DNA from 4 places in the Streptomyces sp. NPDC089915 genome. Region 1 is predicted to be linked to each of the others. Evidence: riboswitches for the same ligand, from Rfam matches in the RefSeq annotation. Region 1 holds a riboswitch; each other region holds the start of a gene.
What was found. Region 1 has a riboswitch for cobalamin ahead of AB0O29_RS06125 (energy-coupling factor ABC transporter permease). Riboswitches for the same ligand answer to the same signal wherever they lie in the genome.

Region 2: another riboswitch for cobalamin. It lies ahead of AB0O29_RS22815 (ABC transporter substrate-binding protein); the one in region 1 lies ahead of AB0O29_RS06125 (energy-coupling factor ABC transporter permease).
Region 3: another riboswitch for cobalamin. It lies ahead of AB0O29_RS08025 (hypothetical protein); the one in region 1 lies ahead of AB0O29_RS06125 (energy-coupling factor ABC transporter permease).
Region 4: another riboswitch for cobalamin. It lies ahead of AB0O29_RS06655 (ribonucleoside-diphosphate reductase subunit alpha); the one in region 1 lies ahead of AB0O29_RS06125 (energy-coupling factor ABC transporter permease).

What each region holds. Positions count from the first base shown of each region.
Region 1 covers NZ_JBFBGN010000012.1:26,276-33,467, forward strand. The annotation lists gene AB0O29_RS06110 (ATP-binding cassette domain-containing protein) at 1-180, opposite strand, end outside; gene cbiQ (cobalt ECF transporter T component CbiQ) at 177-926, opposite strand; gene AB0O29_RS06120 (energy-coupling factor ABC transporter substrate-binding protein) at 930-1,277, opposite strand; gene AB0O29_RS06125 (energy-coupling factor ABC transporter permease) at 1,274-1,972, opposite strand; cobalamin riboswitch at 2,002-2,197, opposite strand; gene AB0O29_RS06130 (flavodoxin family protein) at 2,320-3,030, shown strand; gene AB0O29_RS06135 (hypothetical protein) at 3,044-3,559, opposite strand; gene AB0O29_RS06140 (SsgA family sporulation/cell division regulator) at 3,653-4,060, opposite strand; gene AB0O29_RS06145 (L-serine ammonia-lyase) at 4,238-5,620, opposite strand; gene glyA (serine hydroxymethyltransferase) at 5,877-7,133, opposite strand; gene gcvH (glycine cleavage system protein GcvH) at 7,151-7,192, opposite strand, start outside.
Region 2 covers NZ_JBFBGN010000080.1:18,515-25,706, forward strand. The annotation lists gene AB0O29_RS22795 (SRPBCC family protein) at 1-350, shown strand, start outside; gene AB0O29_RS22800 (MarR family winged helix-turn-helix transcriptional regulator) at 350-778, shown strand; gene AB0O29_RS22805 (ABC transporter ATP-binding protein) at 750-1,589, opposite strand; gene AB0O29_RS22810 (iron ABC transporter permease) at 1,586-2,548, opposite strand; gene AB0O29_RS22815 (ABC transporter substrate-binding protein) at 2,608-3,597, opposite strand; cobalamin riboswitch at 3,633-3,772, opposite strand; gene AB0O29_RS22820 (hypothetical protein) at 3,891-4,400, shown strand; gene AB0O29_RS22825 (GMC oxidoreductase) at 4,551-6,200, shown strand; gene AB0O29_RS22830 (carboxymuconolactone decarboxylase family protein) at 6,262-6,741, opposite strand; gene AB0O29_RS22835 (dihydrodipicolinate reductase) at 6,738-7,192, opposite strand, start outside.
Region 3 covers NZ_JBFBGN010000017.1:3,584-10,775, forward strand. The annotation lists gene AB0O29_RS08005 (ATP-binding cassette domain-containing protein) at 1-18, opposite strand, end outside; gene AB0O29_RS08010 (energy-coupling factor transporter transmembrane component T) at 15-1,220, opposite strand; gene AB0O29_RS08015 (hypothetical protein) at 1,225-2,166, opposite strand; gene AB0O29_RS08020 (prenyltransferase/squalene oxidase repeat-containing protein) at 2,163-4,946, opposite strand; cobalamin riboswitch at 5,061-5,202, opposite strand; cobalamin riboswitch at 5,274-5,412, shown strand; gene AB0O29_RS08025 (hypothetical protein) at 5,509-6,921, shown strand; gene AB0O29_RS08030 (DUF4430 domain-containing protein) at 7,000-7,192, opposite strand, start outside.
Region 4 covers NZ_JBFBGN010000013.1:48,472-55,663, forward strand. The annotation lists gene AB0O29_RS06640 (carbon starvation CstA family protein) at 1-554, shown strand, start outside; gene AB0O29_RS06645 (YbdD/YjiX family protein) at 551-748, shown strand; gene AB0O29_RS06650 (GNAT family N-acetyltransferase) at 840-1,337, shown strand; cobalamin riboswitch at 1,393-1,527, shown strand; gene AB0O29_RS06655 (ribonucleoside-diphosphate reductase subunit alpha) at 1,674-4,067, shown strand; gene AB0O29_RS06660 (ribonucleotide-diphosphate reductase subunit beta) at 4,067-5,083, shown strand; gene def (peptide deformylase) at 5,290-5,925, opposite strand; gene AB0O29_RS06670 (hypothetical protein) at 5,984-6,979, opposite strand; gene AB0O29_RS06675 (HD domain-containing protein) at 7,085-7,192, opposite strand, start outside.

The sequences.
Region 1 (7,192 bases):
CCCCGATGCGGGCCGCAGGCCCCCGCTCAGCAGCCGCATCAGCGTGGTCTTGCCGCTGCCGTTGCGGCCCAGCAGCACCAGCGCCCGCCCCTCGGCGATGGCGAAGTCCACCCCCGACAGCACGGCCGGCCCGTCCTCGTACGCGTACCCCGCGCCGACCAGCTCCACCAACGGGGTCACAGCCCCAGCTCCTTCAGTACGAGGGTTCCCGCGACCAGGCCGGCCGGCAGGGCGACGGCGGCCGCCAGGAACCGCCGGGACAGCTTCGCCGGCGGGACCAGGACCCGCAGCGCGCCGTCGTAACCGCGCCCCGCGAGCCCCTCCTGGAGCCGGGCGGCGCGGTCGAAGGCCCGGACGAACGAGGTCGCCGCGAGCCCCGCCACCGAGCGCCACGCGGCCGCCCGCCCGGACTGCCCGAGCCGGGCCGCCTGGGCCCGGCGGACCTGCGCCAGGGAGTCCAGCAGCAGGAAGCCGATCCGGTACATGACCAGGGCCACGTCCACCACGGGCGCCGGCACCCCGGCCCTTACCAGCCGGGGCAGCACGTCCGAGACGGGCGTGGTGAAGGCGAACAGCAGCACCCCCAGCGAGGCGGCCGAGGTGCGCAGCAGCAGGTCCAGCGCGTGCCGGGGCCCGTCCGGGGCCGGCGCGAGGAAACCGTCCGGGCCGCCCACCGACACCAGCAGGGGCAGCGCCCCCGTGACGCAGAACCCCAGCGGGACCCGGAAGGCCCGCCACAACTGCCGCCCGGACACCCCGGCGGGCCCCAGCAGCACGGCCAGGGTGGCCGCGGCCACCAGCGGTCCGCCGGGCCACGGCGGCAGGCACACCGCGGTGAGGGTCAGCCCGAACCCCAGGACGGCCTTCTCCAGCGGATGGCGGCCGCGCCAGCGGCTGGAGTGCGCCGCCACGTCGATGGGCAGCACCGGCTACGGCTCCCGCGCGGGCTCGGCGGGTGCCTGCGCCTGCGCGAGGGCCTGCGCCGCACCCTGGCGGCGGCCCTTGCGGACCCCGAAGTAGTACGCGAGGACGCCCGCGCCCAGGGCCGCCTGGAGGGCGAACAGCGCCGACTCGATCTCGCCCGACGGGGGCTCGTACAGCGGGGAGAACCAGGGCTTGTAGTCCGGCTTCAGCTCGGTGATGGCCGACTCCGCCTGGGCGTCGGCGCCCGCGAAGGGCTCCTCCTTGCCCTCGCCGAGCCCCAGCGCGAGCGGGAGCACGGCCAGCGCCGCCACCAGGAGCAGCAGCAGGGTGTTGATCTTGGCGTTCCTGGTCATCGGGCCGTCGCCTCCTCGGTCCGCGGCGTACCGGTCAGCTTGGCGATCCCCAGCCGGACCAGGTCCGACTTGCTCGACTGCATCAGCAGCCGCATCACGAGCACCGTCAGCAGCCCCTCGCTGACGGCGAGCGGGATCTGGGTGAGCGCGAAGATGCCGGCGAACTTCTCCAGGGAGCCGAGGAAGCCGCTGGCCGGGTCGGGGAAGGCCAGCGCCAGCTGGACCGAGGTCACGCAGTAGGTGACCAGGTCGGCGAAGAAGGCCCCGAAGAACACGGTGACCATCAGCGGGGCGCCGGACCGGCGCAGCAGCCGGTAGACCGCGTACCCGGCCCAGGGCCCGGCGATGGCCATCGAGAAGACGTTGGCGCCCAGGGTGGTGAGCCCGCCGTGCGCCAGCAGCAGGGCCTGGAACAGCAGGGTGATGGTGCCGAGCACCGCCATGATGGGCGGCCGGAACAGGATGGCGCCGAGTCCGGTCCCGGTGGGGTGCGAGCAACTGCCCGTGACCGAGGGGATCTTCAGGGCGGACAGGACGAAAGTGAACGCTCCGGACGCCCCCAGGAGCAGCGTGCTCTCCGGGTGGGACTTCACCTCGCGGGTCAGGGCGCGGACCCCGTGGACGACGAACGGGGCGGACGCGGCGCCCCAGGCGGCCGCGTGCAGCGGGGGCAGGAACCCCTCGGCTATGTGCATGAGTCGGGAGACCTCTCCAGCACCTCGTGGATGGACGTAAGCGCCCCGGCCGGTCTCCTGGCTGACGGGTACTGCCGCCCCGGCTCCGCCTTCCCGGGTCCGTACGGTCTCCCGTGCGGTCCCAGTGGCTCCCGCGAGGGGTGGAGCTGGACTTCCCGATCACAGTGGCGAGGGCCGCACCGGTTTCACACCGGTTTCCCGAACACCAAGGCCCGCTGACCCTAGTCGCCCGCACGGACCGGTATCAACCCGGACCGATCCGGCCGATCGGACGGCCGAATTCCGTTTGCCCCCCGGACGGGCCCCGAGCGCTGGCGGGGGCGGCGGCCGGCCCGCAGGGTGGGGGTGTGGCCGACTACGACTACTCCGACCTGTCCGCAGTCTTCGTCAACTGCACCCTCAAACGCTCTCCCGAGACCAGCAACACCGAGGGGCTGATCTCCAAGAGCCGCGCCGTCATGGAGTCGGCCGGGGCCCGCACCGAGCTGATCCGCGCCGTCGACCACGACATCGCGACCGGCGTCTGGCCGGACATGACCGACCACGGCTGGGAGAGCGACCAGTGGCCGGTGCTCTACAGCCGGATCATGGACGCCGACATCCTCGTCCTGTGCGGCCCGATCTGGCTCGGCGACAACAGCTCCGTCATGAAGAAGGTCGTCGAGCGGCTGTACTCCTGCTCCTCGCTGCTGAACGACGCGGGCCAGTACGCCTACTACGGGCGCGTCGGCGGGGCGCTGATCACCGGGAACGAGGACGGCGTCAAACACTGCGCCATGAACCTCCTCTACAGCCTCCAGCACCTGGGCTACGCGATCCCGCCGCAGGCCGACGCGGGCTGGATCGGGGAGGCCGGGCCCGGGCCCTCGTACCTGGACCCGGGCTCCGGCGGCCCCGAGAACGACTTCACCAACCGCAATACGGCGTTCATGTCCTGGAACCTGATGCACCTCGCGGCGCTCCTCAAGCGCGCCGGCGGCTTCCCCGCCCACGGCAACCAGCGGTCCCTGTGGGACGCCGGCTGCCGTTTCGACTTCCCGAACCCGGAACACCGCTGAGGGCGGCCCGGTGTCAGCAGGTGTTCGGGTGGGCGACGTCCACCACGAGCCGCTCGGGCGCGTGCAGGACGGAGGTGCTGTAGACGGGCTGGGTGTCGAAGGCGGCTCCGAAGGTCACGTACCCCTCGTAGTCGCCGGTCAGGGCGAGGCCCTTGAGCTTGCTGAGGCCGATCTGCTGGAGCCGGGGCCCCCGGTAGACGTTGTTGCCCGCGTCGTCGTGGCCGGCGGCGGGGTGCAGGCGGATCTCCAGGAAGTACTTCCCCGGCAGCGGGACGGGCTTGCCCGACCCGTCGTAGACCAGCTGGGAGACGGGAGTGACGGTGAAGGGCGGAACGGAGCCCTGGAGGTCGACGACGATCCGGTCGTACGTGCAGTGACCGCCCCAGCGGGCGTTGACGACGAGCGGGGTCGTGGAGCGGACGGCGGCCGGTGCGGCTGCCGAGGCCGGTGCGGCGAGCGCGAGCCCTGCGGTCAGCAGGGCGCCCGTGGCCAGGGCCACGATCCGGCGGCGGTGCGGGTGGTGACGCATGGCGTCCCCCCGATCCTCTGAGACGGGAACCGACTGTCACCCGGTAGGACACCCGAGGGGCCCCCGCGGTTGCGCGGGGGGCCCGGCCCGGCCTCAGAAGGTCAGCAGGGCGCTCAGCTCGGCGTCCAGGTCGTAGTGCCGGTCCTCCTGCCCGCGCGGGACCAGCTCGGTCATCCGCCGGCACAGCTCGCGCACGTCCTTGGCCCGCGCGGAGACCACGCAGCCGCGCTCGCCGTTGCTGAGGGCCAGCAGGACGCGCGGCTCGGTGCCCGTCCAGCGCGGCCACACCTGTATGTCGCCCTCTCCGGTGGGGCAGGTCTGCCCGTCGATCAGCAGCTCCCGCGAGAAGACCCAGCGGGCGATCCGCGTCCCGCCGCCCCGGAACTCCACGGCGACCTCGTAGGGCCGGTCCGTGCGGTAGACGAAGGCGCCCTCCAGGGGGACCGGCAGCGGCGCGGCCTCCAGCCGCAGCGGCAGGACACGGTGTTCGGTGATGGCCATGGCGGCCGCCTCTCTTCGCGGGCTAGCAGCGCCCCCCGCAGCACGCTAGTGCACCGGCCGCCCGCCGCCGGGGGCCGAAGGTCCCGACCCGGGCGGGCCGTGGGACCCCTCTTCGCCCACGCGCGGAGGGGCCCGGCGCACCCGCGCCGGGCCCCTCGTCACGCTGCGCCGATCAGGTCAGCACTCGATGACGTTGACCGCGAGACCGCCGCGCGCGGTCTCCTTGTACTTGACCTTCATGTCGGCCCCGGTCTCCTTCATGGTCTTGATGACCTTGTCCAGGGAGACCTTGTGGCTGCCGTCGCCGCGCATCGCCATCCGCGCCGCCGTGACGGCCTTGACGGCCGCCATGCCGTTGCGCTCGATGCACGGGATCTGCACCAGGCCGCCGACGGGGTCGCAGGTCAGGCCCAGGTTGTGCTCCATGCCGATCTCGGCCGCGTTCTCCACCTGCTCCGGGGAGCCGCCCAGCACCTCGGCCAGGGCGCCCGCCGCCATCGAGCAGGCGGAGCCGACCTCGCCCTGGCAGCCGACCTCGGCGCCCGAGATGGAGGCGTTCTCCTTGAAGAGCATGCCGATGGCGCCGGCGGCCAGCAGGAAGCGCACCACGCCGTCCTCGTCCGCGCCGGGCACGAAGTTCACGTAGTAGTGCAGGACGGCCGGCAGGACGCCCGCGGCACCGTTGGTGGGCGCGGTGACGACGCGGCCGCCGGCCGCGTTCTCCTCGTTCACGGCCATCGCGTAGATCGTCGTCCACTCGCTGCGGTGCAGCAGCGGGTCGCCCTCGGTGCGCAGCTGGCGCGCCGTGGAGGCGGCCCGGCGCTTGACGCGCAGCCCGCCCGGGAGGATGCCCTCGCGGGACATGCCGCGCGAGACGCAGGACTGCATGACGCGCCAGATCTCCAGGAGGCCCTCGCGGATCTCCTCCTCCGTGCGCCAGGCCTTCTCGTTCTCCATCATCAGGGAGGAGATCGACAGGCCGGTCTCGTTCGCGAGGCGGAGCATCTCGTCGCCGGAGCGGAAGGGGTACTTCAGGACGGTGTCGTCCAGCTTGATCCGGTCCTGGCCGACCGCGTCCTCGTCCACGACGAAGCCGCCGCCGACCGAGTAGTAGGTCTTCTCCAGCAGCGGGGCGCCCGAGGCGTCGTACGCGAAGAGGGTCATGCCGTTCGCGTGGTAGGGCAGCGAGCGGCGGCGGTGCAGGATCAGCTGGTTCGGCTCGTCGAAGTCGATCTCGTGGACGTCCCCTATCTCCGTGCCCAGCAGCCGCAGCTTCCCGGTCTTGCGGATGCGCTCGACCTCGTCGTCCGCGGTCTCCACGTCGACGGTGCGCGGGGAGTGGCCCTCCAGGCCCAGCAGGACCGCCTTGGGCGTGCCGTGGCCGTGGCCGGTGGCGCCGAGGGAGCCGAAGAGCTCCGCCCGGACGGAGGCGGTCTGGGCGAGGACGCCGTCCTTCTTCAGGCGGGACACGAACATGCGCGCCGCGCGCATCGGGCCGACCGTGTGGGAGGAGGAGGGGCCGATACCGATGGAGAAGAGGTCGAAGACGGAGATGGCCACTGGCGGACTCCCTTGTCGGCTCGTGGGGTGGAGAGAGGGCAGGGGTGTGGTGGAGCGGGGTGGTGCGCGGGGGATCTGCGGATTTTGTCCGGCAGACGAGCGTAACGCGTGGAGATGAACGTTTCTGCTCGCGGAAGGGTCCGGTGGACGTGAGTCAGCTCGCGTTCCGGTGCCCGGCGGGGGAGGGGGCCGGGGGAGAAGACAGAAAGGGGCCCGGCCCTGTGCGGAACAAGGCCGGGCCCCTCCTGGCCCGTGACTACAGCGACGGGTAGAGCGGGAACTTCGCGGCGAGCGCGGAGACGCGCGCCTTGAGGTCGTCCGCGTCGAACGCCGGCTTCAGGGCCTGCGCGATGATCTCGGCGACCTCGCGGAAGTCCTCGGCGCCGAAGCCGCGGGTGGCGAGCGCCGGCGTACCGATGCGCAGACCCGAGGTGACCATCGGCGGGCGGGGGTCGTTCGGGATCGCGTTCCGGTTGACCGTGATGCCGATCTCGTGGAGCCGGTCCTCGGCCTGCTGGCCGTCCAGCTCGGAGTTGCGCAGGTCGACCAGGACCAGGTGCACGTCGGTGCCGCCGGAGAGGACGGAGACGCCCACCTCGGTGACGTCCGGCTGGACCAGGCGCTCGGCGATGATCTTCGCGCCCTCCAGGGTGCGCTCCTGGCGCTCCTTGAACTCGGGCGAGGCCGCGACCTTGAAGGAGACCGCCTTGGCCGCGATCACGTGCTCCAGCGGACCGCCCTGCTGGCCCGGGAAGACCGCGGAGTTGATCTTCTTGGCCAGCTCCTGCGTCGACAGGATGACACCGCCGCGCGGACCGCCGAGGGTCTTGTGCGTGGTGGTGGTGACCACGTGGGCGTGCGGCACCGGGTTCGGGTGCAGGCCCGCGGCGACCAGGCCCGCGAAGTGGGCCATGTCGACCATCAGGTACGCGCCGACCTCGTCCGCGATCCGGCGGAAGGCGGCGAAGTCCAGCTGGCGCGGGTAGGCGGACCAGCCGGCGACGATCAGCTGCGGCTTGGACTCCTTGGCGAGGCGCTCGACCTCGGCCATGTCGACCTGGCCGGACTCGTCGACGTGGTACGGGACCACGTTGTAGAGCTTGCCGGAGAAGTTGATCTTCATGCCGTGGGTCAGGTGACCGCCGTGGGCCAGGTTCAGGCCCATGATCGTGTCGCCCGGCTTCAGCAGCGCGAACATCGCGGCGGCGTTGGCCTGCGCACCGGAGTGCGGCTGGACGTTCGCGGCCTCGGCGCCGAAGAGCGCCTTGATGCGGTCGATCGCGATCTGCTCGACCACGTCGACGTGCTCGCAGCCGCCGTAGTAGCGGCGGCCCGGGTAGCCCTCGGCGTACTTGTTGGTCAGGACCGAGCCCTGGGCCTCCATGACGGCGACCGGAGCGAAGTTCTCCGACGCGATCATTTCCAGGGTCGACTGCTGGCGTACGAGCTCGGCGTCGACGGCGGCGGCGACGTCGGGGTCGAGCTCGTGGAGGGGGGTGTTCAGAACGGACATCAGGATCCCCTGGGGTGTCAGTTACCGGCGGTGAGGGCGGTGTACTCGTCGAAGGAGAG
Region 2 (7,192 bases), on a different contig from region 1:
ACGTGGAGCACTGGGGCGACTGGAACCCCGGGATCGAGCGGATCGAGATCGACGGCCCGTTCCAGGCCGGCGCCCGCATCACGATGACCCCGCCCGGCGAGGACCCCGTGCCCCTGGTCGTCGCCGAGGCCGTCCCCGACGAGCTCTTCGTCGACGAGGCCCGGTTCGGCGGCCTGCTGCTGCGCACGGTCCACCGGATCGACCCCGCCGGCGACGGCACCGTCCGCGTCACCTACCGGATGGAGATCTCCGGCCCCGGCGCCGACGAGGCCGGCCCCGCGATGGGCCCGGGCATCACCGCCGACTGGCCCGAGACCATGGCCGCGCTGGCCAAGTCGGCGGCGCGCTGATGGCCCTCAGCCCCGGCGAGAGCCCCGGGTTCCTGCTCTGGCACGCCACCCTGCGCTGGCAGCGGGAGGTCTCCGCGGCGCTCACCCCGCTGGATCTGACCCACGTCCAGTTCGTGCTCCTCGCCTGCGCGTGGTGGCTCAACGGCCAGGGCGAGCACCCCAACCAGCTCGCCCTGGCCCGCCAGGCCGGCACCGACGTCAAGATGACCTCCCAGGTGCTGCGCGCCCTGGAGCGGAAGGGACTCGTCGAGCGCGAGGTCGACCCGGCCGACACCCGCGCGAAGCGCCTGCGCGTCACCGCCGCCGGGGCCGAGCTGGCGCCCCGGGCCGTGGCGGCCGTCGAGGAGGCCGACGCGCGCTTCTTCCGCGCCGTCCCCCTCGACGAGGCGATGCCCCTGCTCAGCCGGCTGGCCCGGCCGGAGGCGTGAGACCCGCGGGACAGGCGGAAGGACCGGCCGGCCGCTGCGGGAGGTAGACGATGCTCGGAGCGCCCGTCGCCGGATGGACGGCGATCCGGGTGGCGACCCCGTAGACCTCCGCCAGCAGCTCCTCCGTCAGCACCTCGCCGGGCGGGCCCTGGGCCACGACCCGGCCGTCCGCCAGCACGTACAGCCGGTCGCAGAAGGACGCGGCGAGGTTGAGGTCGTGCAGGACGAGCAGGCCGGTCACGGGCAGCCGCCGGACCAGACCCAGGACCTCCAGCTGGTAGCGGATGTCGAGGTGGTTCGTGGGCTCGTCCAGGGCGAGCAGCCCCGGTTCCTGGACGAGGGCGCGGGCGACGAGCGCGCGCTGCCGCTCCCCGCCCGACAGGCCGTCGAAGCGGCGCCCGGCCAGCTCGGACACCCCGACCGTCTCCAGCGCCCGCGCGACGCGCCGCCGGTCCTCCGGGCCGTCCTGCTCCCAGAACCGCTTGTGCGGGCTCCGCCCCATGGACACGACCTCGCGGACCGTCAGCCCGAAGGTGCCCGCCGCGTCCTGCGGGACCACCGCCACCCGCCGGGCGCGCTCCTTCACGCCCAGCGCCGAGGCGTCGGCCCCGTCGAGCAGCACCCGGCCCGCGGTGGGCCGCAGGGTGCCGTAGACGCAGCGCAGCAGCGTGGTCTTGCCGCTGCCGTTGGGCCCGACGACCCCGACCGTCTCGCCGGGCCGGGCGGTGAGGCCGATCCCGTCCAGCAGCAGCCGCCCCTCCACCTCGTAACGCAGGCCCTCGACCGAGAGTTCCACCGGACGCCCCGTCATCCGGCCACTCCCTCGCTCCGGGTGGACCTGCGCAGCATCCACAGGAAGAACGGCCCGCCGGCCAGCGCGGTGACCACGCCGACGGGTATCTCCTCCGGCGCCGCCGCCGTCCGGGCCAGCAGGTCGGCCAGGCTCAGGAAGACCGCCCCGGCCAGCGCGCAGACGGGCAGCAGCGCCCGGTGCCCGGCGCCCACCACCATGCGGGCGGCGTGCGGAACCATCAGGCCGACGAAGCCGATCGCCCCGCTGTAGGCCACCAGCACCCCGATCACCAGGGAGGTGAGGACGAACACGGCGGCCCGGAAGCGGCCGGTGTCCAGACCGAGGGTGCGGGCCCCCTCCTCCCCCGCGAGCAGCAGGTCCAGGGGGCGCGCGAGGGCGACGAGCAGGGCGGTCCCGGCGAGCAGCGCGACGGCCGGCAGGGCGAGTTCGTCCCAGCGGGCCCCGCCCAGGCCGCCCAGCGTCCAGAAGAGCACGGAGCGGAGCTGGTCGGGGCGCGCGGACAGCACGAGGACCAGGCTGGTCAGCGCCGACAGGACGTACTGCACGGCGACCCCGGCCAGGATCAGCCGCCCGGTGGTCATGGTGCCGCCGCGCCGGGCCAGGGCGTAGACGGCGACGAGCGCGGCGAGGGAGCCGGCGAACGCGGCCAGCGGGAGTCCGAAGGCGGTCCCGGCGCCCACCCCGAGCACGATGACCAGCACCGCCCCCGCCGACGCGCCCGAGGAGGCACCCAGCAGGAAGGGGTCGGCGAGGGCGTTGCGGACCAGGGCCTGGAGCACGGCGCCGGAGACCGCGAGCCCGGCGCCGACCACGGCCCCGAGCAGCACGCGCGGCATCCGCACCTCCCACACGATGGAGGCGAAGGCCCCGCCCCGGCCGCCGGGCCCGGCCAGCAGGAGGTCGAACACCCGGCCTGGGGCGATGCGTACGGGTCCCAGGGCCAGCCCCGCCACCATCGCGCCGGCCAGCGCGGCCGCGAGGAGCACCAGGACGGCCGCGGTGCGGCGGCGCCCGGTCACGCGGCGTCGGGGTGGAGCTGGCGGCCGAGGGACTCGACCGCGTCGGCCACGCGCACGCCGAGGACGGCCGAGGACAGCGGCAGCACGACGAACCGGCGGTTCTTCACGGCGGGAACCTCCGCCAGCGCCGGATCGTTCAACAGGCGCTGCTTCTTCGCCTCCACGGGGGTGCCGCCGTAGTCGTAGATGAGGATGGTCTCGGGCCGCCGCTCGATGACCTTCTCCCACGGCACGTCGCCGAAGGTGTCCTGGAGGTCGGCGAAGACGTTCGTCCCCCCGGCCAGGGAGACGATCTCGTTGCCGATGCCGTTGCCCCCGGAGGTGAAGGCGGAGGACTCTCCCGAGTCGTAGACGAAGACGGACGGGCGGGGCCGGTTGCCGACCCGCGCGGTGACGGCGTCGATCCGGCGCTGCTCGTCCTCGATGAGGGCCGTGCCGCGCTCGGGCACGCCGAAGGTCCGGGCGACCTCGGTGATCTCGGTCTTCAGCTGGGCCAGCCCGACGCGGCCCGGGGTGCAGTACTCGACGCTGAGCCGGGAGCCGATCCCGGCCCGGGCCAGCCCCTCGCGGTCGCGGCCCTGGTTCTTGTCGAAGGCGCTGGAGTAGCCGCCGTACACGAAGTCCGGGTCGGCCGCGAGGAGCACCTCCTTCGACGGGTACTCCTTCGCCAGCACCTTGACGCCCTCGTAGGCGCTCCGGTAGGCGGGCAGCACCGCGTCGTCGAGGTAGGCGGTGCCGGCCATCCGGTCCTGGAGGCCGAGGGCCAGCATGATCTCGGTGGCGTGCTGGTTCATGGTGACGGCGCGCTCGGGCGGGGCCTGATAGGTGCTGCTGACCCCGCAGTTGGTCACGGTGTACGGGAACCCGGGCGCGGACCGGGCGCCGGGGGCGGGCCGTTCCTCCCCGGGCGGACCGCCGCACGCGGTCAGGGACAGCAGGAGCGCGAGCGCGGTGAGCGGGCGCGGGGCGGCGCGGAAACGCGGCATGGTGAGGCCTCTCCGGGGGATCCTCGTCCCCGGTCGACGTGAAGAGGCGGTGCGTCAGTGTCTGACTCCCGGGACCCCGCGGAGGGGGTCGCCGGTCACAGTGGCGGGACCGCACCGGATTCACACCGGTTTCCTGTCCTGCACCGCCCGGGACAACCCGGCCAAGTCTGCCAGATGCCGTGTTTGCCCCACAGAGGGGACCAAGGGCTCCCGAACCGCCCCCGCCGCCGGTGGCGGGAGCGGCCGGTACGGAGGATCGTGGGCGGCGAGGGGAGGTGCGGAGGAGGTCGCTCATGCGTCACGGCAGCCACCCGGGCCATAGCGGTCCCGGGCGCCCGGCCAGGGCCGCCCGCCTCCTCCTGGCGCCCCTCCTGGCGGCGCTGCTGCTCGGTGCGGGCACCGGCGGCTCCGGCGAGACCGTCTCCCTCGACGGCGACCGCCCGGGCGAGCGGCTCGACGTCACCCTGACCCGGGTCGTCGACCCGGCGGGGCCCGCGCCGGCGCCCGGGGCCGACCGGCTGGTCGCCGTGGAACTGCGCCTGCGCAACACCGGGACGGTGCCGTACGAGGACTCCCCCGCCCCGGCCGCCCACCTCCTGGACACGACCGGCCGGCGCTTCACCGGCCTGAGCGGCGCCACGGACGCGGGCCAGGCCCTCCCCGACGCCGTCACCCTGGCCCCGGGCGGGTCGGCCACCGGCTACGTCACCTTCAGGCTGCCGTCCGAAGCCCGCCCGGCGGCGGTGCAGTTCGCCCTCGACGGCGGGCTCGGCGACGACGTCGCCCACTGGAGCCTGCCCTGACCCGAGCCGCGCCCCTGCCGCGACCGCTGACGTGACCCCCGCCGCGCCCCCTGCCGGAACCAGCCGGAAATTACCTCGACGTATCTAGTGACTTAGCAGGCACCCGCCAGTAGAACTTGTTCCCACTCCGTCGAGAGTGAGGAACGCCACATGAGCGACAAAGGCCTGCACAGCAAGGTGACCAAGGGTGTCTCCCGACGTGGATTCATTGCTGGAACCAGTTCTCTTCTGGGGGCCATGGCCCTCGCCGTCAACACCACGCCGGCCCGCGCGAATCCCGCCACCGCCGTCACGAACGCCCCCATCGCGTCCGGGACCCACGTCCCCGCCCTCGTCATCGGCACCGGCTACGGCGGCTCCGTCGCCGCGCTGCGGCTCGCCCAGGCCGGGGTCGACGTGCACATGATCGAGATGGGCATGGCCTGGGACACCCCGGGCACCGACGGCAAGATCTTCGCCAACACCACCAAGCCCGACTACCGCTCCTTCTGGCTGCGCACCCGCACGAAGGCGCCGCTGAGCAACTTCCTCGGCTTCCCCATCGACAAGGACGTCCCGAAGTACACGGGCATCCTCGATGCCGAGGAGATGGGCGGGATCATCGTCTACCAGGGCCGCGGCGTCGGCGGCGGCTCGCTGGTCAACGGCGGTATGGCGGTGACCCCCAAGCGGCAGAACTTCGCCGCGATCCTGCCCACCGTGGACGCGGAGGAGATGTACTCCACCTACTACCCCCGCGCCAACGCCGGGCTCGGGGTCGGGCTCATCGACCCGAACTGGTTCGAGACGGTGGACTGCTACCAGTTCGCCCGCGTCGGCCGCAAGCACGCCCAGCGCTCCGGCTTCCCCTTCGTGTTCGTACCGGACGTCTACGACTGGGACTACATGAAGCAGGAGGTGGCCGGCACCGTCCCCAAGTCCGCCGTGGACGGCGAGATCCTCTACGGCAACAACGCCGGCAAGAAGTCCCTCCAGAAGACCTACCTGGCCGCCGCCCGGGCGACCGGCAAGGTGGCCGTCTCCCCGCTGCACCGGGTCACCACCGTCTCCCCCTCGGACGGTGGCGGCTACACGGTCGCCATGGAGGAGCTGAACACCTCGGGTGACGTGGTCACCGTCAAGTCCGTCACCGCCGACCGGGTGTTCTTCGCCGCCGGCAGCGTCGGCACCAGCAAGCTCCTGGTCCGGCTGAAGGCGACCGGCGCGCTGCCGCTGCTCAACGACGAGATCGGCAAGGGCTGGGGCGACAACGGCAACGTCATGTGCGGCCGGGCGAACCACATGTGGGACCCGACCGGGAAGGTTCAGGCGTCCATCCCCTGCGGGGGCATCGACAACTGGGACGCGGGCGGCGCCTTCGCCGAGGTGGCCCCGCTGCCGACCGGCATCGAGACGTACGCCTCGTTCTACCTCTCCATCACCAAGAACCCCAACCGGGCCGAGTTCAGCTGGAACGCGGCGACGGGCAAGGTCGAGCTGAACTGGCAGACCGCCTGGAAGCAGCCGTCGATCGACATGGCGAAGACCATCTTCGACAAGATCAACGCGAAGGAGGGGACGATCTACCGCAGCGACCTCTTCGGCACCAACAAGGTCTGGGGCGACCACCTCACGTACCACCCCCTCGGCGGGGCGGTCCTGGGCAAGGCCACCGACAACTACGGGCGCCTGCACGGCCACCCGGGCCTGTACGTCATCGACGGGGCGCTGATCCCCGGCAACACCAGCGTCAACCCGTTCGTGACGATCACGGCCCTCGCCGAGCGGAACATAGAGAAGATCATCGCCACGGATCTGTGACGGGGGACGGTCACCGGGGCCGGCCGGGCGCAGCGCGCGCCCCGGCCGGCCCCGGCACCGTTCAGCTCCCCGGCAGCACACAGACGCTGTCGAGGCCCAGGACGTGGTTGAGCCGGCCGAAGGCGAGCCAGGAGCCGATGCTCATGCTGAGCTCCACGATCTCCACCTGGCTGTAGTGCGCGGTCATCCGCTCCCAGAACTCCTCGTCGAGGTTGTGGTGGTCCAGGGCGTAGCGTTCGGCGTATTCGGCGGCCAGCCGGGTGCGGTCGTCGAACTCCCCGGTGGTGCGCCACTCGGCCACCGCGTCGGCGAAGCCCTCCTCGACCTTCTCCCCGTCCCGGTCGGTGCGCCAGTCGAGGCAGAAGACGCATCCGTTGATCTGCGCGATGCGCAGCCGGGCCGCCTCGAACTCGCGCAGGCCCAGGGTGGTGTGGGCGTACACCGACAGGGAGAAGTTGGCGGCGGCCATGCCGATGCCGGGGACCAGGTCGCCCCACACGTACTCGATGGGGTGCTGGCCGTCGGGGACGTCGATCCTCATGGCTGTTTCCTTCCGAGTTTGCCGACTGCGGGGCGCAGCGGGACGTCGAGGGCGTCGTAGAGCCCGGGTTCCGCCTCCACCAGCCAGTCGATGGCGCCGACCAGCCGTCCGACGGCGGTGGCGTTGCCGCCCGCCGAGCGGTTCTCGCCCTCGTCGGTGGCCTCGACGGTGACCTCGATGCGGGGCCGGCCCTCGATGACGACCCGGTGGGCGCCGGCGCCGCCGTCGGGCGGGGAGGGCCAGTCGGGGGCGCAGGAGGCGTGGATGCGGGTGACGTGTTCGATGACGATGCGGGGCTCGCCCGCGACGATGCCCTGGACCTCGAAGCGGATGGCGCCCTGGGTGCCGGCCTCGAACTCGCCCATGGTGGGGGTGGTGACGGTGGTGTCGAGGGCGCGCCGGTCGGAGGTCTCGCGGATCTCGTCGAGTTCGACGCCGAGGGCGCGGGCCA
Region 3 (7,192 bases), on a different contig from region 1:
CTGGTCGAAGTGGATCACTTGGGTTCCTCGGTGCGCTGGGCGGGGGCGGGGGCGGGGAGAGGGGCGGCGGGTCGGGCGGGTGGCGCGGGCGGTGGGGCCAGGAATCCGGCGGTCCCGGCCAGGAGGACGGCCGCGGCCGGTACCAGGGGCAGGGTCGGCCAGCTGAGCGGGTAGATGGACGGGTTGAGCTCGGCGGCGTTGAACCCGACGTTGGCGAAGAGGAGGACGGCGGAGAGGACCCCGCAGCCGGCGACGGCCCATTCGGCGAGGTGCCAGGGGTCGGGCCGGTAGCTGGTCCGGGTGATGCGGCGGCCGCCGAGGCGGAGCCCGGCGAAGCACAGCAGCGCGCCCGCGCCCATCGCGGGCAGGCCGAGCAGCTTGGGGGCGGTGGCGTCGAGGAGTCCGTACGCCCCGGCGCACAGGCCGCACATGCCGAGCAGCATCAGGGCGCCCGTGGCCCGGCGCGAGCGGCGGGTGGCGGTGCCGGCGCGGCCGTAGCCGCGCGAGTCCATGGCCGCGGCCAGGCGAAGGGAGCGCTCCAGGGCGTCTTCGAGGACGGGCACGATGATGCCGCGCAGGGCGCGCAGGCCCTTGGAGCGGCCGGCGCGGAGCCGGCGGGCGCGGTGGACGCGTTGCACGCTCTGGACGAGCTGGGGGGCGACGCTGATGGAGACGGTGACGGCGACGCCGAGTTCGTAGAGGGCGCCGGGCAGGACGCGCAGGGCGCGTTTGGGGTTGGCGAGGGTGTTGGCGGCGCCGATGCAGCACAGCATGCAGGCCAGGCGCAGGCCGTCGGTCGCCGCGGAGAGCAGGGCCTCCAGGGAGACGGGGCCGCCCAGTCGGATGCCGGCGTACCAGTCGGGGGTGGGGATGTGGGGCAGGGAGAAGAGGAAGTGGTCGCGGGGGGTGATGCCGGTGGCGAAGACCGCGCGGAACAGCACCCGGATGGTCACCACGGTGAGGGCCAGGTAGAGGTAGTACTTGAAGCCGCGGGCCCAGGGGGCCTCGGTGCGGCGCATGGTGATGACGTGGCCGAGGACCGCGAGGACGAGGAACAGCAGCAGCGGGTTGTTGGTGCGGCTGACCGCGGTGGCCAGGGCGAGGGCCCAGATCCACCAGGCGACCGGGTGCAGGGTGCGGGGCAGACGGCGGCCGCCCGCGTCCGGCGCGGGGCCGGACGCGGGCGGCTTCACCGGTGCCGCGGGGAGGGTACGGGCCATGCGGCTACTCCGTACGGCGGCGGCGCTTGGCCGCGTACACGGCCGCGCCACCGATCAGGAGGACGAGCGCCCCGGTGGCGACGGCGGGCAGGTACGAGCCCGCGTCGTGTTCGGCGTCGGCGGCGGGAGCCGCCTCCACGACCTGGGGGCCGGGAGCCGGAGCCGCTGCCGCGGGAGCGCCGGCCGGCGGGGTCGGGGCGATGCTCTCGGAGGGGCTCACCGAGGGAGAGGGGCTTCCCGGGGCCGTGGGGCTGGCCGCCGGAGGCAGCGGCGGGGGTGGCGGTGTCGTCGCCGGAGCGGCCGGGGGCGGGTTCTCGGGTTTGGGACCGGTGTTGACGTTCGGCGGGGGCGGCTTGGCGGTGCGGGTGTCCTGCGGTGCGGGCCCGCCGGTGGGCTGCGTGTTGTGGGCGCGCAGCTGGTCGGGGGTGACGGCGGGCTTGCCCTCGGTGCCCTCGACGTTCGTGGCGCCGAAGATCCACAGGTCGACGCCGCCCGGCTCGGGCTTGTAGAGCATGGCGCCGAGCTGGCTGTACTGCCAGGTGTTCTGGCCGGGGTCGGCGTGCCAGTACGACCAGTACGCGGAGGCGGGCGGGGTCAGTACGCAGTCGTCCTGCTGCGGCGTCGGGAACTGCCTGCCGCCCTGGTACCCGCTGTAGCCGATCCGGCAGATGAAGGCGGGGCCGTCGTGGCCGGTGCCGGTGGTGGCCCAGCCGCCCTGGTTGAGGAGCTCGTAGCCCGTGGTGGGGGTGGTGCCGCAGGCACGGTAGACGGGGCCGCCCCAGTGGCTGAAGTCCACGGCCAGGACCACGCCGGACGAGGTGGTGCACTGGCCCATCGGCTGCGGCGCGGCCCCGGCCGGGGCCGCGGTGGCGGCGAAGGCCGCCACCGTCAGCCCCAGCGCGGCGGCCGTGCGTGCCAGTGCCCGCACGATGCGCTCGCGGCTCATGCCCGGCTCCCCGGGGTCGTGCGGCGGCGCTTGGTGGCGCGGGTGAGACCCCAGCCGCCCAGGGTCAGGGCCAGAGCCGCGGCGGCGAGGCCGCCGACCCGGGTTCCGGTGGAGGCGAGAGGGCCGCCACCGGCCGACCCGGACCCGGAGCCGCCCGCGGAGCCCGTGCCGCCGCCGTTCTCGCCCGGCGTCACGATGACGGGCGAGCCGTTGCCGCCGGACGTACCGCCCGAGGTGCCCCCGGACGTGCTGGGGACCGGCTCGGGGGTCGTACCGGTCAGGTCGCGGGCCAGGGTGCCGAAGGAGATCCCGGTGGCACCGCCGACGGCCTGGGTGGAGGCGCGCAGGTCGGAGCCGGCCTGGGCGTCCTTGGCGACGTTGAAGCCGCCGTCGGCGTTCTGCTGGCTGGCCAGGAACTTCCGTGCCTTGGCGATCTGGGCGCCGTACCTGGGCGCGTCCAGGGAGAGCCCCTGGACGGCGAGGGCCGCGGAGTTGACGGAGTTACCGGAGGCGCCGGGGAAGCCGCCGTCCTCCTTCTGCTGGGCCGCGAGCCAGGCGAGCGCCTTGTCGACCGCCGCCCGGGATCCGGCGTCGGGGAGCAGGCCCACGGTCATGGCGGCCATGGCGGTGGAGTCCACCTCGGGGCCGCTGGGCTCGCCGATCAGGCTGACCCAGGCACCCGAGGGGGTCTGGAGGCTCTTGAGGTAGGCGGCGGGCTCGGCCGCGGCGGCCTTCTCGCCGGCGCGCAGCTGGGCCATGACACCGAGGGACTGCTTGAAGACGGAGGTGGCGTATGCGTAGTTGCCCTTGGCCGCGCACTCCTGCGGGGTCGAGGTCTTCGCCTGGCAGACGATCTTGCCGAGCGCGGCGATCAGGTCCTGGCCGCCGAAACTCCGGGGGTCGCGGCCGACGGTCTCGGCGAGCACGGCCGCCTTGCCGATGGAGCCCCCGTTCGCGTACTTCGTGCCGACGAGGGTCCACTCGTGGATCCCGCGCTTCTGGCCGTCCCTGCCGCCCTTGTCCATGAAGTCGACGATGCGGCGCAGGGCGGCGTTGTCCTCGCCGGTGGCGGCGAGGGAGTACGCGCCGTCGATGGTCAGGCCGTAGTCGGCGAAGCCGCTGCCGGGCCGGCTCTCGTAGAAACGGCCCTGCACCAGCCGGGACGGGGCGGTCAGGTACGCGACGCCCTTCTTCGTGTCGGGCCCCTCACCGGCCGGCGGCGTGGTCGGGGGGTCGGTCGGGGCCGGCGGTGCGGCCGGCTTGGCGGTCAGGGCGGCGAGATCGCTGCCGGCGCCCGCGATCGAGGCCGTCGCCGTGGGGTACAGGCGGGATTCGGTGTCGTCCTCGGCGAAGCCGAATCCGCCGGTCGGGAGCTGGCGCTTGGAGAGCCAGGAGACGCCGGCGTCCGCGAAGGCCTCGTCACCGAGGGCGCGCAGCGCCTGCGCGGCCCAGCCGGTGGCGGCCGGGTTGCCGGTCGTCTCGTAGTACACGGAGGGCCATGCCCCGGTCGCCAGCTGGGACCTCTTGAGGTGGTTGCGGGCCTTCTGGAGCACCGTTTCGTGGCCGCCGGCCCGTTCCAGGGCCAGGGCGATCAGGCCGGTGGCACCGGCCTCGCTCTCGCACCCCGGGCTGCCGGGCCGGATGAGGACACTGGTGAATCCACCGTCCTCGCACTGGAGGAGGGTCAGCCGGGCCACGGAGCCGGCCGGGGGCGTCATACCGGCGTTGACCAGGGCGAGGACGGCCATGGCCTGCCCGTCGGCCTGCCCGGTCGTGCGGAAGTCGCCCTTAGTGAAGCAGCCTTCGACCGTCTCGCCGTCGCCGATGTCGCGGGGGCAGGCGTACTTCACCAGGTCGCCGAGCAGGTCGTGGCCGCCGAACGCGCGGGGGTCCTTGCCGGTGGCCTCGGCGACGAGGGCGAGGCGGGCAGCGGCGGTGGCGTCGGGGATGCGGTCCTTCCCGGCCGGGTAGGCGTACGCGTCGGTCTGCGCGGGCGTGGCGAGGAAGTCGGCGATCTTCTTCGCAGCCGGGCTCTTGCGGTCGGCCGCCGCGAGGGCGAACACCGCTTCGGTGGTGAGGAAGTGGTTGGGGGTGGTGGAGCCCTCGTCGACGACGCGTTCCCCGTCCGTCAGCGTCCCGGTGACCCAGCGGGTGGCCGCGGGCACGTCGACCCGGCCGGCCGGGACCTTGGGCGGTGCCGTCGGAACGGTGGGGTCGGGGGTGGTGAAGCCACGGACGTCGTCCGGAGTGAAGGACGGCTTGCCCTTCGTGCCGGCGACGTCGGTGCCGCCGTAGACCCAGGCCTCCACATCACCGGGCTTCGGGTGCCGGGCCATGGCCCCCTGCTGGCTGTAGGACCACTTCCGCTGGCCGGGCGAGGCGGTCCAGTACGACCAGTAGGCGGTCGCCTGCGGAGTGAGGACGCAGGGTTCCCTCTCGGGCGTGGGGTACTGCGTGCCGGTGCCCTTGCCGATGCGGCAGATGAAGGCGGGGCCGTCGTGGACGGTGCCCTCCATGGTGAACCCGGCGGTCCGCAGCAGCTCGTAGCCGGTGGTGGGGGTGGTGTCGCAGCCCTTCTCCAGCTTGCCGCCGAACGGGCCGAAGTCCACGGCGACGAGGGCGCCGGTGGTGGCCGTGCACCGCTCGACCGGGTCGGCCGACGCGGGCACGGCCCCGCCCACGAAGGTCACGCCCGCGGCGAAGGTCAGCAGCGCCGCCGCTGTGAGCGACAACAGCCCCTTGTGCCGCATGCGTTGCTCTGCTTGCTGTGCGGTCCCCACCACGGCCCCTCGTGTCGGCCGGGCGGACCTGTGCGTGGCAAAAGGACTCCCGCGGCCGGCATGGCGGCAGGGAAGGCCGTTTCGAACCACGCCGTAGTCCGCGACGGCGTTTCTCGCTGCAAAAAACCTGGCTCCAGGCATTCCGACTCGCCCGGGCGGTGCCGGGCCTACGGTTGCGGGTCAGCGCCGGATTTCGACCGGCTTCCCCTGGAGCTGAGTGCTTATCAGTCGGAGTGGAACACGCGGATAAAGACACCGTCAAGGTGGTCTGCGTCTCACGCGGAACGGGCTCCCGGCCCCTCGATCGGGGCCGCTCACGGTGGCTGGCGGACCGTTGATCACTCGGGTAGCGTCCTGGGCTGCCACATGGGGGAACCCGGTGCGAATCCGGGGCTGACGCGCAGCGGTGTGGAACGGCAGGGGGCCGTTCCGAGCCCGAATGCCCGTGCGGCATGGCACATCACAAGCCGTACCACGCGTTCGGACGGCCGCCACCGAGCTCCGGGCCGTCCGCCCGCACGAGCTCCGGTCAGGTCGGCGTCCCTCATTCCAGGAGCAGGCCATGTCCCGTCCCCGTACCGCCCGCCGCCTCACGCTCGCGGTGCCCGCCGCGCTCGGCGCCCTCGCCCTCACCACGCTGCCGGCCTTCGCCACCTCCTCGCCCGCACAGATCGCCACGTCCAAGACGAACGGTGTGACCTATCTCAAGTCCCTCCAGGCCGCGGACGGTTCGTACGCCGGGGCCGGACTGTCCAACGAATGGGCGTTCACCGCCTTCGCGGCCACCGGCACGGCGGTCGTCGACGTCCACCCCGGCGGCGACACCACGAAGAACGCGCGCACCGTCTACCGCAACCTGCTCTCGACGGCGGGCTGGCCGCAGGCCTCCCCGGTCGTGACGGACTACGAGCGAGGCACCCTCAACGCCTACGCCGCCGGCATCGACCCGGCCCGCGTCTCCGCCTCCCGCAACCTCATCGCGAACGTCTACTCCTACTGGCAGACCGCCGAGACCGGCTACTTCGGTCCGTCCGGGAACTTCAACGGCACGGTCTTCGCGGCCCTTTCGCTGGGCGGGGCCAAGACCCAGGCCGGCGGTGCGCGCGTGCCGCAGGCGCTGACCGACGCGATGGTCACCCGCATCCGGGCCAACCAGCACGTCGACGGCGGCTGGACCTACAACAAGGCCGAGGGCAACCCGACCGTCCTCAACTCCGCGGGCGACGTGGACATGACCGGCGCGGCCATGGCGGCCCTGTGCGTCTCCGGCGTCGCGAACACCGACACCGACGTCGTCGAGGCGAAGAACTTCCTGAAGAGCAAGCTCGTTTCCGGAAGCGGCGCCTTCAACTCCCTCTACGGAGTCAACACCAGCTCGAACGGCTGGGGCGTGGCCGGCCTCAACGCCTGCGGATTCAACCCGCAGACCGGTGACTTCCTCACCGGCAGCGGCAAGACGCCGATCGACTTCCTCATCGCCAACCAGTACAACCCGGCGGGCGGCTTCAAGTACAAGCCCTCCGACACCAGCGCCAGCGCGTACGCCTCCATCGACGCCCTGCGCGCGGTCGCCGGCGGAGGCTTCACCACCGCCCCGCCCGTCCCCGTCACCCCCGGCGCCCCGCAGTGGGTCGCCCAGTCCACCTTCACCGCCGGCACGGCCACGAAACTGGCACTGACCGTCGACGACGGCGCCGGCGGCCTCAAGGTCTGCTCGGTGGCCTTCACCCCGACCGGGACGACCACCACCCTCGGCGACGTGCTGGCCGCCGCGACAGGCGGCGCCACCCCGTCCGGTTGCGTCACGAGCGTGACCCCCTCGTCGGGGACCGGCACGATCACCGACGTCAACGGCAAGGCCAACAGCGGCTCGAACACCTGGAAGGTCAGCGTCGACGGCTCGGCCTTCGCCGGGGCCCTGCGCGAGAAGGTCATCAGCGTGGGCGACACCATCGCACTGCGGTGGGGTGCCTGACCTGCTCACACCGGCGCGGGGTACGGGCCTTGGGCCCGTACCCCGCCGAAGGGCCTGGCAACGGCCCTTCGGGCCGGATTAGAAAGAGGTCCAGGTGAAGGCGACCTGGTCACCCGCAGCGATCTTGAACTGGCATCCGCCGACCGGGGTCGGGGTGCCGTTGACGGAGATGCTCCAGTAGGCGGAGCCGCCACCGTTCACGTTCTTGATCGTGTCGACGGAGAAATCGTCGAAGGACGCGTACCAGGTGCCGTCCCAGCCGAAGTAGTTG
Region 4 (7,192 bases), on a different contig from region 1:
CGCTGGGCGGCATCAACCAGCTCTTCCCGCTGTTCGGGATCGCGAACCAGCTGCTCGCCGCCGTCGCCCTGGCGGTCTGCACCACGCTGCTGGTGAAGTCCGGCCGCCTCAAGTGGGCCTGGGTCACCGGCGTCCCGCTGGCCTGGGACGTGGCCGTCACCCTCACCGCGAGCTACCAGAAGGTCTTCTCCGACGACGTGAAGATCGGCTTCTTCGCGCAGCGCGACAAGTACCAGACCGGCATCGACGCCGGGAAGGTGCTGCCGCCCGCCAAGAACATGGACGAGATGCACACCGTGGTCACCAACGCCACGGTCGACGGGGTCCTCTCGGCCCTCTTCGCCGTCCTGATCATCATCGTCCTGGTGGACGCCGCGCGGATCTGCTTCAAGGCCGCCTCCGCCCCGGACTCGGTCCGCCTCTCCGAGGTCCCGTGGTCCGAGTCGAAGATCATCGCCCCGGCGGGCCTGATCGCCACCGCCGAGGAGAAGGCCGAGCTCGCCGCGGCCGGCCTCGACGGGGGCGGCGGCCGGGTGAAGGACCCCGTCGCGTGAGCGGTGTCCGCGGGGCGCTGGCGAAGGCGCGGTACTACGTACGGGAGTTCTCCGGCGAGGCCGCGTACGACCGCTACGTCGCCCACGCCCGCTCCCACGACCCCGCGGCCGAGGTCCTGACCCGCCGCGCGTTCGAACGGGCCCGCACCGACGCCCGAGAGGCGGACCCCCGCGAGGGCTTCCGCTGCTGCTGAACGGCCACCGAGGGTCACCGAGGGCCCCGTCGTCCCCCACCGGGACGGCGGGGCCTTCGGCATGCCGGGGCCGTGGCGCACACTCGGGGGCATGGACTTCGAGATCAGGACGGCAAGGGAAGACGAGTACGGGCGGCTCGGGGAGATCACCGGGCTGGCCTACACCGGGGACGGGCTGCTCGAATCGGGCGACGGCGACCGCTACCTGAACGTGCTCCGCGACGTCGCCGGCCGGGCCGGGGACGGGGAGGTGCTCGTCGCCGTGCGCGAGGGGGTGCTCCTCGGCGGGGTGACCTTCGCCGCACCCGGGAGCCGGCTCGCGGACATCGCCGGCCCGCACGACGCCGAGTTCCGGATGCTCGCGGTGGCCGCCGAGGCCCGCGGCCAGGGGGTCGGGGAGGCCCTCGTACGGGCCTGCGTGGAACGGGCCCGGGCCCTGGAGGGGGTCACCGCGCTGGTGCTGTCCACCCAGCCGGCCATGCGCGGGGCCCAGCGGATCTACGGGCGGCTCGGGTTCACCCGTACGCCCGAACGGGACTGGTCGCCCGTCCCGGAACTGCCCCTGCTCACGTACCGACTGGAGCTGTGACGACACGCTCCGCATGCGCCCGACACAACATGTGGGGGCTACCGCATCAGGTCGCCCCCACATGTATGCTCATGGCTGCTGCCGCCGCAGGGGAATCCGGTGGGAATCCGGAACTGTCCCGCAACGGTGTGACGTACGCCCACGGGCGTATCCGCGAGTCCGAAGACCTGCCGGCAGTGCCCCCGGATCGACCGAGCCGGGGTGTCGATTCGTCCGGGCCTCGCGGTTGGGCCGGTGGACGCCATGCGGTGCCGAACGCGCTTCTGCGCGCGCCCGCATGCGCCCGCTCGCGCCCCGCTCCGCCGATGACCGGGCCGAGTGAGGGAGAGCTCCCCCGTGACCATCGCGCCCGCCGCACCGCGCGCCGAGTCCGACCACCCCGAAGCAGAAGGTCCCGGGGCCGCGCTGCTGCGGACCCTCACCGAGCTCACGGCCGACCTCCCCGACACCGACCCCGGCCGGATCGCCGCCGCCGCCCTGCGCGGCCGCAGCGCCGCCGCCGACGAGGCCGAGCTGCGCGGGCTCGCCACCGAGGCCGCGGCCGGCCTGATCTCCGAGGACCCGGCCTACTCCCGGCTCGCCGCCCGCCTGCTGACGCTGGCCGTCGCCGACGAGGCCGCCGGCCAGGGCTCGTCCTCCTTCGCCGAGTCCGTCGCCGTCGGCCACCGCGAGGGCCTGATCGCCGACCGCACCGCCGAGTTCGTCGCCGCCCACGCCGCCCGGCTGAACGCCCTGGTCGAGCACGCGCTCGCCGAGGGCGCGGACGACCGCTTCGGCTTCTTCGGCCTGCGCACCCTGCACAGCCGCTACCTGCTGCGCCACCCGATCACCCGCCAGGTGATCGAGACCCCGCAGTACTTCATGCTGCGCGTGGCCTGCGGCCTGGCAGAGGACGAGAGCGTCCGCGCCGTCGAGGAGGTGGCCTCGCTGCACCGGCTGATGAGCCGCCTCGACTACCTGCCGTCCTCCCCCACCTTGTTCAACTCGGGTACGCGGCACCCGCAGATGTCCTCCTGCTACCTCCTCGACTCCCCGCTGGACGAGCTGGACTCCATCTACGACCGCTACCACCAGGTCGCCCGCCTCTCCAAGCACGCCGGCGGCATCGGCCTGTCGTACTCCCGCATCCGCGCCCGCGGTTCGCTGATCCGCGGCACCAACGGGCACTCCAACGGCATCGTGCCGTTCCTGAAGACCCTCGACGCCTCCGTCGCCGCCGTGAACCAGGGCGGCCGCCGCAAGGGCGCCGCCGCCGTCTACCTGGAGACCTGGCACGCGGACATCGAGGAGTTCCTGGAGCTCCGCGACAACACCGGCGAGGACCAGCGCCGCACCCACAACCTGAACCTCGCCCACTGGATCCCGGACGAGTTCATGCGCCGCGTGAACGCCGACGCCGAGTGGTCGCTGTTCTCCCCGTCCGACGTCCCCGAGCTGGTCGACCTGTACGGCGACGAGTTCGACGCCGCCTACGTCAAGGCCGAGGCCTCCGGGCTCGCCAAGAAGACGATGCCGGCCCGCGACCTGTACGGCCGCATGATGCGCACCCTCGCACAGACCGGCCAGGGCTGGATGACCTTCAAGGACGCCTCCAACCGGACGGCGAACCAGACCGCGCTCCCGGGCACGGTGGTCCACTCCTCCAACCTCTGCACCGAGATCATCGAGGTCACCAACGACGGCGAGACGGCCGTCTGCAACCTCGGCTCCGTCAACCTCGGCGCGTTCGTCGCCGACGGGGACATGGACTGGGAGCGCCTGGACGAGACCGTCCGCACGGCCGTGACCTTCCTCGACCGCGTCGTGGACATCAACTTCTACCCGACCGAGCAGGCCGGCCGCTCGAACGCCAAGTGGCGTCCGGTGGGCCTGGGCGCGATGGGCCTCCAGGACGTCTTCTTCAAGCTGCGCCTGCCCTTCGACTCCGCCGCGGCCAAGGCGCTGTCCACGAAGATCGCCGAGCGGATCATGCTCGCCGCGTACGAGGCCTCCTGCGACCTCGCCGAGCGCTCCGGCCCGCTCCCGGCCTGGGCCGAGACCCGTACCGCCCAGGGCGTCCTGCACCCGGACCACTACGACACCGAGCGCCACTGGCCCGAGCGCTGGGACGCCCTGCGCGCCCGGGTCGCCGAGTCCGGCATGCGCAACTCCCTGCTCCTCGCCATCGCCCCGACGGCGACGATCGCCTCCATCGCGGGCGTGTACGAGTGCATCGAGCCGCAGGTCTCCAACCTCTTCAAGCGCGAGACCCTCAGCGGTGAGTTCCTCCAGGTCAACGGCTACCTGGTGGAGGACCTCAAGAAGCTGGGCGTGTGGGACGCGCAGACCCGCGAGGCGCTGCGCGAGTCCTCCGGCTCCGTCCAGGGCTTCGGCTGGATCCCCGAGGAGGTCCGCGAGCTGTACCGCACGGCCTGGGAGATCCCGCAGCGCGGCCTGATCGACATGGCGGCGGCCCGTACGCCGTACCTGGACCAGAGCCAGTCGCTGAACCTGTTCCTGGAGACGCCCACCATCGGCAAGCTCAGCTCGATGTACGCGTACGCCTGGAAGCAGGGCCTGAAGACCACGTACTACCTGCGCTCGCGCCCGGCGACGAAGATCGCCCGCGCGGCCTCCGGCGCGGCCGTCCCGGCTCCCGCCGCCGCCCCCACCCAGCTGCCGCAGGCCATGGACGCCGAGGCGCTGGCCTGCTCCCTTGAGAACCCCGAGTCCTGCGAGGCCTGCCAGTAATGAGCTCCACCGAGAAGAAGAACCTCCTCGACCCGGGCTTCGAGCTCACGCTCCGCCCGATGCGCTACCCGGACTTCTACGAGCGCTACCGGGACGCGATCAAGAACACCTGGACGGTGGAGGAGGTCGACCTCCACTCCGACGTCGCGGACCTGGCGAAGCTGACGCCGGCCGAGCAGCACATGATCGGCCGTCTGGTCGCGTTCTTCGCGACGGGCGACTCGATCGTCTCGAACAACCTGGTCCTGACGCTGTACAAGCACATCAACTCCCCGGAGGCGCGCCTGTACCTGTCGCGCCAGCTGTTCGAGGAGGCCGTGCACGTCCAGTTCTACCTGACGCTGCTCGACACCTACCTGCCCGACCCGGACGACCGCGCGGCCGCCTTCGACGCGGTCGAGGAGATCCCGTCGATCCGCGAGAAGGCGCAGTTCTGCTTCAAGTGGATGGACTCGGTCGAGAAGATCGAGCGGCTGGAGACGGCCGCCGACCGCCGCCGCTTCCTGCTGAACCTGATCTGCTTCGCCGCGTGCATCGAGGGCCTGTTCTTCTACGGCGCCTTCGCGTACGTGTACTGGTTCCGCTCGCGCGGCCTGCTGCACGGGCTGGCGACGGGCACCAACTGGGTGTTCCGCGACGAGACCATGCACATGAACTTCGCCTTCGAGGTCGTGGACACGGTCCGCAAGGAGGAGCCGGAGCTCTTCGACGACGCCCTCCAGCAGCAGGTCACCGACATGCTGAAGGAGGCCGTGGAGGCGGAGCTGCAGTTCGGCCGTGACCTGTGCGGTGACGGCCTGCCGGGCATGAACACCGACTCGATGCGCGAGTACCTGGAGTGCGTCGCCGACCAGCGCCTGGTGCGCCTCGGCTTCCCGCCGGTGTACGGCTCGCAGAACCCGTTCTCGTTCATGGAGCTCCAGGGCGTCCAGGAGCTGACGAACTTCTTCGAGCGCCGCCCGTCGGCCTACCAGGTGGCCGTCGAGGGCACCGTCGACCTGGACGAGGACTTCTAGTCATCCGGTCGTGTTCCACAGGAAGCAACGGCCGGTAATCGCCCACGACTTGACATTCAGGACGTGGGGGTCTGACCGTCGCTCACCGGCGGTGGTGTGATCCGGGTACGCCGCACCGCGCGACCCACGCGGACGACCCCCCACAAACGAAGGCCCCGCTCCGGGAGTGTTCCGGAGCGGGGCCTTCGTGCGGGTGCGGGGCCGGGTCAGTCGTTCGGGACGACCGGGTAGCGCGGGGTGCCCTCTTCCATCTGCCGCAGGGCGTCCTTGCGCTCGCGCTTGGAGAGGCGGTCGATGTACAGGTAGCCGTACAGGTGGTCGGTCTCGTGCTGGAGGCAGCGGGCGAAGTAGCCGGTGCCGCGGACCTTGATCGGGTTGCCCTGGGCGTCCTGGCCGGTCACCTCGGCGTAGTCCGGGCGGGCGAGGGGGGCGTAGGCGGTCGGGACGGAGAGGCAGCCCTCGTTGGAGTCGTCCAGGACCCGGCCGGCGGCCGGCAGTTCCACCAGCTTCGGGTTGATCACGTAGCCGGTGTGGCGCTTGCCGTCGTCGTCGGGGCAGTCGTAGACGAAGACCTTGGCGTCCACGCCGATCTGGTTGGCGGCCAGGCCCACGCCCTCTGCGGTCTTCTGGCTGGCGAACATGTCGTCGATCAGCTGCGCCAGCTCGTCGCCGAACTCGGTGACGTCCTTGCACTCGCGGTGCAGCACCGGGTTGCCGACCACCGTGATCGGGCGGGAGGTACCGCGCTCGCGGTGGGCGAGCTCGCGCGCCTCACAGTCCTCGGTGTCCACGACGTAGCCCTCGTCGTCGATCGGGGTCACCTGGTTCTCCTGCTGCGCCATGTCCGCCGTACGCCTTCCCTCAAGTCCGTGGTGTGCCCGTACAGCCTACGGCCCGGGGTCAGCAGACTTCTTCGAGATCCCGCCACTCCCTGCTGTCGGGGCTGTCCGCGACCCAGCCGTCGAGCAGTCCGCGCACCAGGCCGGCCGGGGCCGCGATGCCGCACTCGCGCTCGGGCACCCACAGCGCGCCGGAGCCGGCCGTGCGGTGGCCGAGCGGGCCGGGGTGGCCGGGCTCGCTGTGGTCGTGCGGGTCGAGGTGGTCGCCGTTGTTCTCGCCGCTGGGCATCGAGCTCTCCGAACAGGTCCGGCAGAGCAGCCGTACCGACGAGGACCAGTCCTCGGCGGCGAAGCCCGCGTCCGAGGCCAGCTGCTCCAGGGCGTCGCGGTCGGCCTCGGTGGCGGCCTCCAGCAGCACCACCCAGGTCGGCACCGGGGAGGGTGCCCACAGCTCGATCTCGTCGAACACCGGGTACGAGGGCCCGGCGGCCGTGACCCGCTCGCCGTGCGGGACGCCGTCGTGCAGGACGACCTCGCCCCAGCGGCGTCCCGAGGAGGGCAGCGGGATGGACAGCACCTCCATGCGGGCTGGATCGAGCCTGCGGCCCCACACGACCTCGGCCTCGCCCTCGGGCGAGAGCCGGACGGCCGCGCTGCCCAGCTCCATGCCCACCGGCTCGCCCGTCCCGGCCGTGCTGTGCGGGTCTCCGGGCACCTTCAGCCCGTACGCCTGCCAGGCCCGGCGGGCCAGCGGCCAGTCCTGGAGGGCGGTCGCGGCGATGCCCACGTTCCACCAGTCGGGGGCGCCGGTCTCACGGTCCAGCAGGGCCACGGCGCGCAGGCCGGCGGCCCGCGCCTGCTCCCAGTCGTGCCGGAACTTGTGGAGAAGGGCCAGGTTGAACCAGGACTCGGACAGCCAGGGCTCCAGGTCCGCCGCCCTGGTCAGCAGCGCACCCGCGTCCTCGTACCGACCGTCGCCGATCAGCGTGAACGCGCGGTCGGTGGCCTGCCGCCACGAGGCGGAGGGCCGATGCCGTACCTTCCCGAAGATCCTCACGATTCCCGCCTGCCGCTCCAACGGTTCAGCCTTGCGGACACCCTCACGGACACCCCTTACTGCATCCAACCATGCCCGCTCGGACGACCGCTCATTACCCATGGGTTACCCCGGCGGAACGGGAACGACTCTGCCGCGTCCACCCCTGGCCAGAACCCTCGCCAAGGACTCCACGACCTCCGGCTGGTAGTCGTGCCCGGTGCCCAGGCGCAG